One region of the Streptomyces sp. NPDC048389 genome, then DNA from elsewhere that is predicted to be linked to it. Evidence: riboswitches for the same ligand, from Rfam matches in the RefSeq annotation. Region 1 holds a riboswitch; each other region holds the start of a gene.
The links. Region 1 has a riboswitch for cobalamin ahead of AB0903_RS15885 (ribonucleoside-diphosphate reductase subunit alpha). Riboswitches for the same ligand answer to the same signal wherever they lie in the genome.

Region 1 (3,198 bases):
GCCGCGCGCCGTGCGGGTCTCGGCCCAGGCCGGCAGGGGGCCGTTGCGCTCGGCGAGGTCGCAGGACGCCTCGTAGGCCGCGAGCATGATCCGCTCGGCGATCCGGGTCGACAGGGCTTTCGCCTCGGGGGAGTCGAAGGGCAGCCGCAGCTTGAAGAAGACGTCCTGCAGGCCCATCGTGCCCAGGCCCACCGGGCGCCACCGGGCGTTGGACCGGCCGGCCTGCTCGGTCGGGTAGAAGTTGATGTCGACGACCCGGTCGAGGAAGGTCACCGCCGTGCGGACGGTCTCGTCCAGCCGCTCCCAGTCGATGCCGTCGCCGCCGGCTCCTTCGGTGACGAACGCCCCCAGGTTCACCGAACCCAGGTTGCAGACGGCCGTCTCGCCGTCGTTCGTGACCTCGAGGATCTCGGTGCACAGGTTGGAGGAGTGGACGACCCGGCCCGGTTCCGCGGTCTGGTTCGCGGTGCGGTTGGCGGCGTCCTTGAAGGTCATCCAGCCGTTGCCGGTCTGGGCGAGGGTCCGCATCATCCGGCCGTACAGCTCACGGGCCGGGACCGCCTTGCGGGCCAGCCCGGCGGCCTCCGCCCGGTGGTACGCGGCGTCGAACTCGTCGCCCCACAGGTCGACCAGCTCGGGCACGTCGGCGGGGGAGAACAGCGACCACTCGGTGTCCGCCTCGACGCGGCGCATGAACTCGTCGGGGACCCAGTGCGCGAGGTTCAGGTTGTGTGTACGGCGGGCGTCCTCGCCGGTGTTGTCGCGCAGCTCCAGGAACTCCTCGATGTCCGCGTGCCAGGTCTCCAGGTAGATCGCGGCGGCCCCCTTGCGGCGGCCGCCCTGGTTCACCGCGGCGACGGAGGCGTCGAGGGTCTTCAGGAACGGGACGATCCCGTTGGAGTGCCCGTTGGTTCCGCGGATGAGTGAACCGCGGGCGCGGATGCGGGAGTACGAGAGGCCGATGCCGCCGGCGTGCTTGGAGAGGCGGGCGATCTGGTGGTACCGGTCGTAGATCGAGTCCAGTTCGTCGAGCGGCGAGTCCAGCAGATAGCAGGACGACATCTGCGGGTGGCGGGTGCCGGAGTTGAAGAGGGTGGGGGAGGAGGGCAGGTAGTCGAGCCGGCTCATCAGCCGGTACAGCGCGGCCACCTCGTCCACCGAGCGGGAGCTGTCGTCCTCCGCGAGACCGGACGCGACGCGCAGGATGAAGTGCTGGGGCGTCTCGATCACCTGGCGCGTGACCGGGTGCCGCAGCAGATAGCGGCTGTAGAGCGTGCGCAGACCGAAGTAGCCGAACCGGTCGTCGCCCTCGGGGTCGATCAGCGCGTCGAGCCGGTCCGTGTGCAGGCCGACGAACGAGGCCGTGCGGTCGGCGATCAGGCCCTCGCGGTGTCCGACGGCGACCGAGGCGGAAAAGCACACCGCACCCTGCCCGGCGGCCTCCTCCGCGATCGTGCGGGTGAGCAGACGGGCGGCGAGCCGGGAGTAGGCGGGGTCCTCGGAGATGAGGCCGGCGGCGGCGTCGGTGGCGAGGGAGCGCAGTTCGGCCTCGTCGGACCCGGCGTGCCGGCCGCGCAGCGCGGCAGCGGCGACCCTGCCCGGGTCGGTGTCGGCCAGGTCGGCCGTGAGGTCCGTCAGGAGCCGCAGCAGCGCGGTCCCGGGGCCGTCCTGCCGCGTCGCTGAAACCGGATCGGCCGGCGCGATCGTCATGTGGTGCTCTCCCTCACTCGGTTCTGGGCCGGCGGGGAGGCGGGGGCCGTGGCGGCGCGTACCTGGGCAGCACGGCGCACGGCGTCCACCGGCCCATCCGCGAGGCCCGGACGTCTGGGCATCCGGATCGGTCGAACCGGATGCGCTGCCGGCAGGTCGTCGGACTCGTCACGGGTACGGCAGTGCGCACCGGATCACACCGTTGCGGGACAGTTCCGGATTCTCACCGGATTCCCCTGCGGCGACAGCGAGATGAGCATACATGTGGGGGCGGGTCTGAGCGCCCACCCCCACATGTTGTGTCTGCGGGTCGGAAGTCGATTCCCGCGCCCGGGAGTGGGAGCCCCGCTATCGTGGTCGGTGAAGGGAGGGTTCATGACCGTGACCACCGATCGCCCGCACCTGGACACCGAAGACTTCGACGAGGCTTTCCGCATACTGGCCCGCACGACCGAGGGCGTGCGCCTGGAACTGATCGACGGGAAGCTCAGGAGCAAAGCGGTGCCGGACGGGGATCACGGGCGCATCATTCAGTGGCTGACGCGCATCTGCATGCAGTCGCGTCCGGAGCTGTGGCTGCACCCCGACCAAGGGCTCAAGGTCCAGGAGTACCGGAAGGGCAGGGCCCGGCCGGACGGCTCGCTCGCCCCCAGCGGCACTTTCGTCGGGCAGGGCGAGTGGGCGGAGCCCGACCAGGTGCTCATGGTGGTGCATGTGATCTCCTACGACTCGGACACCGACGGGCGCGACCGGGTGGAGAAGCCGCGTGCCTACGCCCAGACGGGCATCCCGGTGTACCTGCTGATCGACCGGGACAGCCGCGAGGTGACGGTCTTCAGCGAGCCCGACGGCGTGCGCTACGAGAACGCCCGCACGGTCCCGTTCGGCAAGGACGTCACACTGCCCGCCCCGGTGGACATCACGCTGGCGACCGAGCAGCTCAAGGACTGGGTGCACTGAGCGGTGGACGACGGGCGGTCCTGCTCCGCGCGAGCCCGGGCGGGGCCGCCCGTCAGAGTTCCAGCGCGTACGTCAGCAGCGGGACCGCCGGGATCGGCGACCAGTCGCGTTCCGGGGTGCGGACGAAGCCGAGCCGGTCGTAGAGGCGGTGCGCCGCGTACATCATCGGCTGCGTCGACAGCACCAGCCGTACGCACCCCGGAACAGCCCGCGCCCGCTCCACGCAGGTGCGCACCAGTGCCTCTCCGGCGCCGCGGCCGCGTGCCCCCGCGTCCACGGCGAGCATCCGGAACTCGGCCTCGCCGGGGCCCGCGATGTCGGCGAACGGGCCGGCGGCCGGGACGAAGGTCACCCCGCCGAGCAGCGTGTTCCGTTCGTCGACCGCGACGTGGACCTCGGCGTGCGCGTCCCGGCTCGCGACGTCACGCAGCACCTCCAGATACGGGTCGTCCTCGCCCAGGTCCAGCAGCCCGCCGTCGAGGTACGCGTGGGCGGTCAACCGGCCGAGCGCCACGTGCTCCTCGGGTT
Region 2 (3,198 bases), on a different contig from region 1:
CCGTGACGGACGCGGAGCTGAAGGCCCGTGACGCGATCCGAGCGGCCAACGTCGGTATGCGGGCGAACTATGCCGCACTCAAGTCCGAACTGATCAGTCGTCTCAGTCCTGTGATCGTCGTCCAAAACGATGCCAGGGGCGGCAAGTTCACTCTCATCCATGGCGGAAGCCCACGGGAATCAGTCAACCCGGTGCCCGAGCTGTTCGAACTGGCGAAGTCGATCAGCCACGTGCCTCAGGGCATTTTCTCGATCATTGCCGCGTACTTGAGCGACAAGGTGCCGAACCTCCCCAACGCCGGTCGCATCGACCCGCACGACCTGGACATGGTCGCGTTCGAGGGGCCCCGGGCAGACGGCTGGATCGGCCCGCTCCAGCGTTACGCTGCCACGCTCCACACTGCACGCCGTCAGCTCGGGGAGGCCAATCTGCCACAGGAGCTGGAAATCTCCTGCGGGAAGATCCTCGACGAAGCACTCACGTTCATCCGTGATTCCGTGCGCAGCAAAACGTTCGACATGGCGTCGTTCGAGGAGTTCTCGGGCAGGACGTACCCCGGTATCCGCACGAACATGAAGTACGCGGCCGCGGCGCAGATCCACGGCGTGGAAGGTCTGATGCGGAAGTGGCGGGCCACGATCGGCGAGGAGGCGTGGCAGGACCTGTATACGGTCGTGCTGTCGATCTGGACGACGTCCGAGTTGAACCAGGCATCGGTCATCATCAGGCAGTGCATGAATCCGGCGAAGGTCGCCACCCACCTGATCGACCTGCCGACCGTCGAAGTTCCTCGCGACCCGATCTTCGTCGCCCTGGACAACCTCGCCCGGATCGTTCAGGACAATGTCTCGGCCGAGATGGTCTTCCCTACCGATCCGGTGGTCGCGGACGCCTTCAAGGGCAAGGAGGACTTGCTCTCCGTCGAAATCCTGCATCAGATCGGGGAGACGGCCGGGGCATGCACGGTCTCCCCCTCGACGGCGGCGTCCGCCTGTCCCATGAACAAGGAGAAGGCTCAGCCTGCCGTTTGACGTCGGCGGCTGCTCGCCGGATCACCCTTCGGGAGCGGCATACCCGGGCACCGTCGGGTCCGGGCCGCCGAGCGCCTTCGCAAACCCCGTCGCACCCGGGGCCTCGGCCATCTCGGTGATCGCCGGCACCGTACGTCTGCGGATGCAGACGTCTCGCGAGTGCACGCCGGCGGCCAGTACCGCCACGCCGTGGCCGCCCGATCGCGCGAAGTGCCCGGCGCAGGACGCCGGCGGTCTCGGGGTCGGGTTCCGGCCAGGACCGTCCCGGCCGGTCTCTCGGCGGGCACCGAGCCGCCCTCGGGCCGAGGCAGCGCGGTCTGCCGGCAGCCGACCGCGCCTGGAAACCCGCAACAGCCGCTCGCCGCGACCGGCGGACGTATGCGGCTGGCTTCGCGACGGACACGGCGGACTGCACGAGTAGGGCTGTGGTAGCTTCCGGACGCCAGTCAAACTCGTGAACGCGGCCACGCGTGCACGAGTCAGGGAATCCGGTGAGAGTCCGGAACTGACGCGCAGCGGTGAGGGTGACGGGCGGGACAGCAGCCACTGGACGACGGTCACGGCCGGGTCCGGGAAGGCGTTCCGCCGGGGTGACCCCGAGTCCGAAGACCTGCTGGCACCCGACCGTCCGCACGGGACCCCGCGTATGGGTCCTGACGTTGAGAGAGCCGACACTGTGCATCTGCCGCGTCCCGCCCGCTGTTCCGTCCTGCTCCTGACCGGGGCGCTGCTGCTCACCGCATGCGGCTCCGGCTCAGGTTCCGGCTCGTCCGGAAAGTCCGCCACCGCCGGCGCGCAGGCCGTCACGTTCGACAACTGCGGGCAGAAGGTGACGGTCAAGGCTCCGCCGAAGCGGGCCGTGTCCCTGAACCAGGGCACCAGCGAGATCCTGCTCTCCCTCGGCCTGGCCGACCGCATGGTGGGAACCGCCACCTGGACCGACCCGGTCATGAAGGGACTGGAGCAGGCCAATGCGAAGGTGCCTCGGCTCGCCGACAACCGGCCGTCGTTCGAGAAGGTCCTGGACGCCGAACCGGACTTCGTCGCCTCCTCCTTCACCTCCACCCTGGGCAAGGGCGGGGTGGCACCCCGCGAGAAGTTCGAGGAACTCGGGGTGCCGACGTACCTGTCGCCCACCGACTGCGAAGGCAAGGACAACAGCGGCGACGGTGACGGCTCACGGACGAAGCCCCTGGCCATGGACACCGTCTACCGCGAAGTGAGGGAACTGGCCCGGGTCTTCGGGGTGGAGGACCGTGGCGAGAAGCTGATCGCCCGGCTGAAGAGCCGGGTGACGAAGGCGACGTCCGGAATCCGTGCCGAGAACGCCACCGTCCTGTACTGGTTCGCGAACCAGGAGTCCCCCTACATGGCGGGCTGCTGCGGCGCCCCCGGCATCATCACGAACGCGCTCGGCGCGAAGAACGTCTTCGACGACAGCACGCAGGAATGGCCCCAGATCAACTGGGAGACCGTAGCCGACCGCAACCCCGACGTACTCGTCATCGGTGATCTCACCCGCAAGTCGCAGACGGCCGAGACCGCCGCGAAGAAGATCGCGTTCCTGGAGTCGAACCCGGCGACCAGGAACATGGAGGCGGTGAAGAAGAAGAGGTACGTGCTGCTCAGCGGGCAGGCCATGAACCCGACGATCCGTACCGTCGAGGGTGTGGAGAAGGTGGCCGCGGCGCTGCGCGCGTACGGGCTCGCCGGATGACCACCGTCCTGCCGTCTCCCCGAGCCCGCCCGCTGCTGGTCGCCGCCGGTGTCCTGCGCGGTGCGGCCGGCCTGGGCGCCGGGCTGGCCGTGCTCGCCGCGTCCGTCGCCGTGGCCATCACCATCGGCCCGGCGGACATCGGCGTGGGCGACGCCTGGTCCGTGGTCGCCTCCCACCTGGGCTGGGGCACGACAGAGCTGACTCCCATCCGGGACGGCATCGTCTGGAACCTGCGGCTGCCGCGCACCCTGCTCGCCGCGGTGTGCGGCGCCGGGCTCGCCGTGTGCGGCGCGGTGATGCAGTCGTTGCTGCGCAACCCTCTCGCCGACCCCTTCGTCCTGGGTGTCTCCTCGGGGGCGTCGACCGGCGCCGTCGTCGTGGTCGTCCTGGGCGTCGGTGGCGGTGTCCTGTCCGTCTCCGGTGGCGCGTTCGTGGGCGCGGTCGGCTCGT
Region 3 (3,198 bases), on a different contig from region 1:
GCCGTTCGACCTCGACAGCGCCTTGGCCAAGGTCCAGGCCGCCGAGGACGCTTGGAACACCCGCGACCCGCAGACGGTCGCCCTCGCTTACACCGAGGACTCCATCTGGCGGAACAGGGACGTCTTCCTGACCGGCCGTGAGCAGATCGCCGAGTTCCTCACGGCCAAGTGGGAGCGTGAGCTGGACTACGTACTGCGCAAGAGCCTGTGGTCCTTCCACGAGAACCGGATAGCCGTCCGCTTCCAGTACGAATGGCATGACACCGCGGGCCAGTGGTTCCGCAGTTACGGCAACGAGCTGTGGGAGTTCGACGAGTACGGTCTCATGAGCCGCCGCGAAGCAAGCATCAACGACGTGCGCATCCAGGAGGCCGACCGCCGCTACTTCGGACCGCGTCCGGAGGAGGAGCGCGGACCGGGCCACGACATCCCCCTCCAGTAGCCCGCTCGCGCCGGTACGGGACGCCGGCCGGAGCCTCACCGGCTCCCGAGCCGGAGAAACCGGTTCGGTCGAGGTCCTGCCCGGGGCCCGTCAGGGCGAAGGCGTGCGTGACGCCCGGGGACATGCCGGTCATCGCGCTGAGCAGGGCGATGTCGTGCAGCGCCGCCTGACCGGGGTCCTCCCGGGTCCCGAGGGTGCGGCAGCCGGGCCGGCGCCCGGTCAGGCCCCGGACCGGGCCGCGTCCATCGCGGTCCTCGCCCGGACCGCGTCGTCCGGATCCCAGCCCTCGTGCGGCACGGAGGCGAGCAGGAGCCGGGTGTACGGGTCCGAGGGCGCGTCGAGCACTCGGGACGTCGGCCCCTGTTCGACCACGGTGCCCTTGCGCATCACGACCGTCTCGTCCGTGATGTGCTGCACCACGGCGAGGTCATGGCTGACGAAGACCAGGGCCACGCCGGTGTCGTCCCGGAGCGCATCGACGACGTCGCCCTGCTCGCCGTCCAGCGCGTCTCCGGTACCGACGTCTGAACGCCCAGAGGGCCGACGCCGTTCGGTGCGGGCTGCACCGGTCGCAGGCCCGTGCCGTCGCCTGCGGCGTACGCCGTCGACACGCCGTGCGGTTGCGCCCGTCAGGTCCCTGCCCGTCGGTCGACGTTGGCGCTGTGCCTGTCGTTGTGCCTGCCGCTGAGTCTCGGCGGGCCGTCGGCTGGGACTGGTTCCGGCCATATAGCGCGCGGCGCGAATACCCGGATCCCGACAGGACCAAATGGCGGAACAGGCCCCGGGGGCGCTGGTGATGGCGGGACAGGCCCGTTGACACGCGGCATACGAACTGGTCACCATCATGGCCAGCCAGATCGCCCCGGCCCGCTGGGGGATGACGGGGTAACGCGGGGGCGGGCTCGGGCGGAACCGGATTCGGACGGGGCGGGCCCGGGGGAACCGGGTGCGGGCGGGGTGGCCCGGAGGACGCCCCGGGCCGCGCGTCGCTCCCCAGGCCCGTCCCGGCCCGGAAGGCCGCCTTGTGGGGCAACGGAGTCGGCCCTCGCGCGCGTCGTCCCAGGAACGGGCACCCTTGTGTACACGCTATGCTGCAAGCCGCCCCGCGGGGGAAGTCCGGTCGAAGTCCGGCGCTGACCCGCAACGGTAGGCGGAGCCCGACACGCGGCTCCGCGAGCCCGATTACCCGCGGTGTCGAAGGCTCCTGACAATTCGCCGTGGACTGCGAGAGGGCGCTGCACAGGGCGCCCCGCGTCCCGGGCTGCTCATGTGCTCACGTAGCTGCACGGCCCGAGGCGAAGGCGACCCGCCCGTGGCCACACCCCTGGAACGCAAACCCGCGGTGCCACTTCCCGCGGCCCCCGGCGGGGCCGGTCCGGCGCCGTCCGAACGCGTGTCGCCGCCGCTCCTGTTCGCCGCGCTGTGCGTCGCGCTCGTGCTCTCCATCGTCTGCGGGGCGGGGATGGGGGCGTCGGGGCTCTCCTGGGGCGAGGTGCTGCATCATCTGTGGGCCGGGCTGACGGGCGGGCCCATATCCCGGGACGAAGTCCCGGCGTACACCATCGTGTGGGAACTGCGTTTTCCACGGGCCGTGCTGGCCGCCGTCGTCGGAGCCGGACTGTCGGCCATCGGCGTCACCGTGCAGGCCATGGTCCGCAACGCCCTCGCCGACCCGTTCGTCCTGGGCATCTCCTCGGGCGCGGCCGTCGGTGCCAATGCCGTCCTCCTCTTCGGCGCCTTCGGCGCTCTCGGTCTGTGGGCCCTGTCCACGGCGGCCTTCCTGTCCGCGCTCCTCGCCATGACGCTGGTGTACGCGATCGCCCGCACCGCTGATGGTCTGACCCCGCTGCGGCTCGTCCTGACGGGGACCGCGATGTACTACGGCTTCTCGGCCGTCACCACGTTCATGGTGTTCGCGGCCGAACGCGGCGAGGCGGCGCGGTCCGCGATGATGTGGCTGCTCGGGAGCCTCGGCGGAGCCGACTGGGCCTCCGTGCCGATCGCCGCCGGAGCCGTGCTCGCCGGCCTGGCCCACCTCGCCGTGTCGGCGCGTCGCCTGAACGCCCTGGCGATGGGGGACGAGACCGCGGCTGCCCTGGGGGTGGACGCGCGGAGGCTGCGCAAGGAACTGTTCCTGGTCTGTGCCGCCGTCACGGGGGCCGTGGTCGCGGTGAGCGGTGCCATCGGCTTCGTCGGCCTGATGGTTCCGCACGCCGCCCGGATGCTGGTCGGCGCGGACCATCGCCGGCTGCTGGCCGTCGCCCCGCTCGGGGGCGCCGTCCTGCTGATCTGGGTGGACATCCTCTCGCGTGTGGTGCTCGCGCCCGTCGAGCTGCCGGTGGGCGTGCTGACCGCCGCCATCGGCGTGCCGTGCTTCGTGCTGCTGATGCGCCGCCGCTCCTACACCTTCGGAGGCGCGTGATGCGGATCGACATGGACGCTTTGACGGTCGAGGTCGCCGGTGCGCGGCTGGTGCGGGAGGCCACGCTGCGCGCGGACGCCGGGCAGGTCGTCGGACTCGTGGGGCCCAACGGCAGCGGCAAGTCGACGCTGTTGCGCTGCGTCTACCGAGCCCTGCGCCCCTCGGCGGGTACGGTCCGGCTCGGCGGTGAGGACCTGCACTCCCTGAGCGCGCGCGAAGGCGCCCGTCGACTGGCCGCTCTGCCCCAGGAAGCGGTCACCGAGTTCGACTTCACGGTCGCCGAGGTCGTGGCGATGGGGCGACTGCCTCACCAGCGGTCGGCGGCCCGGACCAC
Region 4 (3,198 bases), on a different contig from region 1:
CACCGTCCTTCGAACCGATCGACTGACCAGGGAGTTCCTGTGCTTGACGCCGACTTCTTCTTCCGCTGGCTGGCCGCCGTCGCCGCGGCCGTGGACCGGGAGGCGGACCGACTGACCGAGTTGGACTCGGCGATCGGTGACGCGGATCACGGCAGCAATCTCCGGCGCGGTTTCGCGGCCGTCGGCACCGCGCTGGAGAAGGAGCCGCCGGCGACGCCCGGCGCGGTCCTGATGCTGGCCGGACGGCAGTTGGTGTCGACGGTCGGCGGCGCGTCGGGCCCGCTGTACGGGACGCTGCTGCGGCGTACCGGCAAGGCGCTGGGCGATGACACGGAGGTGACGCCCGCGCGGCTCGCCGACGCGCTGCGGGCGGGAGTCGCCGCGGTGGCGCAGTTGGGCGGCGCGAAAGCGGGCGACAAGACGATGCTGGACGCACTGGAGCCTGCGGTGGCGGCGCTCGGCGACAGTACGGAGTCGTTCGCCGCGGCCCGCGAGGCCGCCGAGCAGGGGGCGCTGGCGACGGTGCCGCTGCAGGCGCGCAAGGGCAGGGCGAGCTACCTCGGTGAGCGCAGCATCGGCCACCAGGATCCGGGGGCCACGTCGTCCGCCTTGCTGGTCGCCGCGCTCGCCGAGGCGGTGGAGGCGGCATGAGCGACGGCGGGCAGGTCGGGATCGTGCTGGTCTCGCACAGCAGGGAGGTCGCCGCCGCGGTGGCCGAACTGGCCAAGGGGCTCGCGGGTGGCGGCGGTACGGCCCCGGTGGCGCCGGCCGGCGGCACACCGGACGGCGGTCTCGGCACCAGTGCGGAGCTGATCACCGCGGCGGCGGAGCGGGTCGACGGCGGCGCGGGCGTCGCGGTCCTGGTGGACCTGGGCAGCGCCGTACTGACGGTCAAGGCCCTGCTGGCCGAGGGCGGCGAACTCCCGGACGGGACCCGGCTGGTGGACGCGCCGTTCGTGGAGGGCGCGGTGGCGGCGCTGGTGACGGCCTCCGCGGGGGGTGACCTGGAGGCGGTGGAGGCCGCGGCCTCGGAGGCGTACGACTACCGCAAGGTGTGACGTCCGCCTACCGCCGGGCCACGGCAGGTGTGACGTTCGACTACCGCCAGGTGTGACGTCCGCCTACCGCCGGGCCACGGCAGGTGTGACGTTCGGCTACATCCAGGTGTGACATGCGGCTACCGCACGGGTGACGTTCGCCTACCGGAACCGGAAGGTGTGACGTTCGGTTACCACGTACGCCGCCGCGGGGCGCGCCCCGCGGCCGGGGTGTGGCGCACGGCTCACTCCGGCCGCGGGCGGGTGCGCCCGTGCGCGGCTTGTATGTCGCTGGTTGGCGCATTACTGTCACGGGGCCTTGGTGTTCGGGAAACCGGTGCAGTACCGGTGCGGCCCTCGCCACTGTGATCGGGAAGTCCGGCTCCGACCCCTCACGGGGAGCCACTGGGACACCGCGCCTGCGCGGTGCCCGGGAAGGCGGAGTACGGGCGGCATGACCCGTCAGCCAGGAGACCGGCCAGGGTGCGTTGTCCATCCACGAGGTGCTGGAGAGGGTCTCCCACATCATGCACATAGCCGAGGGGTATCTGCCCCCGTTGCACGCGGCCGCCTGGGGCGTCGCGTCCGCCCCGTTCGTCGTCCACGGAGTACGCGCCCTGACTCGCGAGGTCAAGGCCAATCCCGATTCCACCCTGCTGCTCGGAGCTGCGGGCGCTTTCACGTTCGTCCTGTCTGCCTTGAAGATCCCGTCGGTGACCGGCAGCTGCTCGCACCCGACCGGCACCGGTCTCGGCGCGATCCTGTTCAGACCGCCGGTCATGGCGGTGCTCGGCACGATTACGCTGCTCTTCCAGGCCCTGCTGCTGGCGCACGGCGGTCTGACCACGCTCGGCGCCAACGTCTTCTCGATGGCGGTCGTCGGCCCCTGGGCGGGGTACGGAATCTACCGGCTGCTGCGCGGGTTCGAGGCGCCGCTGATGGTGAGCGTGTTCTTCGGCGCGTTCACCGCCGACCTGTCCACGTACTGCATGACCACCGTGCAGCTGGCGCTCGCGTTCCCCGACCCGGGCAGCGGTGTGGCGGGCGCGCTGGCGAAGTTCGGCGGGATATTCGCGGTCACGCAGCTGCCGCTGGCCGTCAGCGAGGGCCTGCTCACCGTGCTGGTGATGCGGCTGCTCAGCCGGTCCAGCAAGGGAGAACTGACCAGGCTGGGCGTGCTGGTCGCGGGTACGAAGAAGGAGGCCGCGGTCCGATGAGCCGTAACGCGAGAATCAACACCCTGCTCCTGCTGGTCGTGGCGGCCCTGGCCGTTCTGCCCCTGGTCCTGGGGCTCGGGGACCACAAGGAGGAGCCGTTCGCCGGCGCCGACGGGGAGGCCGAGGCGGCGATCACGGAGCTCGAACCGGACTACGAGCCCTGGTTCTCCCCGCTGTACGAACCGCCGTCCGGCGAGGTCGAGTCGGCGCTGTTCTCCCTGCAGGCGGCGCTCGGCGCGGGTGTACTGGCGTACTACTTCGGGCTGCGCCGGGGTCGGCGGCAGGGAGAGGAACGGGCAAGGGCAGCCGCCGAGGACTCGGACACCACCGCGCCGGCGGCGTAGCCGCCGATGCTTCCCATCGACGTGGCGGCGCACAGCAGCAGCTGGCGCCGCCGCCACCCGGGCGAGAAGGCCGCCCTCGGGATCGGCCTTACGGTGACGGCCGTCTGCCTGCCGCCGTGGCCCGGCGCCGTCCTCGTCGCCGCGGCCACACTCGCCGTACTGCTCGGTCCGGCGGGGGTGGCGCCGCGTCGGCTCTGGAGGGCGTTCCGGATCCCGCTGGGGTTCTGTGTCACCGGCGCCGTACCTCTGCTGTTCTCCGTGGGCGGCCCGGACGGCCTGGTCGCGTTCGCGCCCGACGGGCCGGGACACGCCGTGCGGCTGCTGTTGCGCACGTCGGCTGCCTCGCTGGGCGTGCTGCTGTTCGCCTTCACGACGCCGGTGTCCGACGTGCTGCCGCGGCTCGTGAAGGCCGGCGTGCCGCCCGCGGTCGTCGACGTGGCGCTCGTGATGTACCGCATCAGTTTTCTGCTGCTCGACGCCGTCGGCAATATCCGCCAGGCCCAGGCCGCCCGCCTCGGCCACACGACCAGAGCCGCGGCGTGGCGCTCGCTCGCGGGGCTGGGGGCGACGGCCTTCGTACGCGCCTTCGACCGGGCGGGC

Region 2: another riboswitch for cobalamin. It lies ahead of AB0903_RS21855 (ABC transporter substrate-binding protein); the one in region 1 lies ahead of AB0903_RS15885 (ribonucleoside-diphosphate reductase subunit alpha).
Region 3: another riboswitch for cobalamin. It lies ahead of AB0903_RS28490 (iron ABC transporter permease); the one in region 1 lies ahead of AB0903_RS15885 (ribonucleoside-diphosphate reductase subunit alpha).
Region 4: another riboswitch for cobalamin. It lies ahead of AB0903_RS31665 (energy-coupling factor ABC transporter permease); the one in region 1 lies ahead of AB0903_RS15885 (ribonucleoside-diphosphate reductase subunit alpha).

What each region holds. Positions count from the first base shown of each region.
Region 1 covers NZ_JBEZKP010000019.1:13,371-16,568, reverse strand. Annotated here, with positions in the region: gene AB0903_RS15885 (ribonucleoside-diphosphate reductase subunit alpha) at 1-1,710, opposite strand, end outside; cobalamin riboswitch at 1,843-1,974, opposite strand; gene AB0903_RS15880 (Uma2 family endonuclease) at 2,086-2,670, shown strand; gene AB0903_RS15875 (GNAT family N-acetyltransferase) at 2,723-3,198, opposite strand, start outside.
Region 2 covers NZ_JBEZKP010000033.1:10,378-13,575, forward strand. Annotated here, with positions in the region: gene AB0903_RS21850 (hypothetical protein) at 1-1,031, shown strand, start outside; cobalamin riboswitch at 1,458-1,664, shown strand; gene AB0903_RS21855 (ABC transporter substrate-binding protein) at 1,678-2,748, shown strand; gene AB0903_RS21860 (iron chelate uptake ABC transporter family permease subunit) at 2,745-3,198, shown strand, end outside.
Region 3 covers NZ_JBEZKP010000056.1:38,059-41,256, reverse strand. Annotated here, with positions in the region: gene AB0903_RS28505 (nuclear transport factor 2 family protein) at 1-442, shown strand, start outside; partial or broken gene AB0903_RS28500 (NAD(P)-dependent oxidoreductase) at 534-632, opposite strand; partial or broken gene AB0903_RS28495 (ABC transporter ATP-binding protein) at 662-925, opposite strand; cobalamin riboswitch at 1,517-1,651, shown strand; gene AB0903_RS28490 (iron ABC transporter permease) at 1,755-2,864, shown strand; gene AB0903_RS28485 (ABC transporter ATP-binding protein) at 2,864-3,198, shown strand, end outside.
Region 4 covers NZ_JBEZKP010000075.1:9,953-13,150, forward strand. Annotated here, with positions in the region: gene dhaL (dihydroxyacetone kinase subunit DhaL) at 40-651, shown strand; gene AB0903_RS31660 (PTS fructose transporter subunit IIA) at 648-1,058, shown strand; cobalamin riboswitch at 1,341-1,535, shown strand; gene AB0903_RS31665 (energy-coupling factor ABC transporter permease) at 1,565-2,254, shown strand; gene AB0903_RS31670 (energy-coupling factor ABC transporter substrate-binding protein) at 2,251-2,598, shown strand; gene cbiQ (cobalt ECF transporter T component CbiQ) at 2,605-3,198, shown strand, end outside.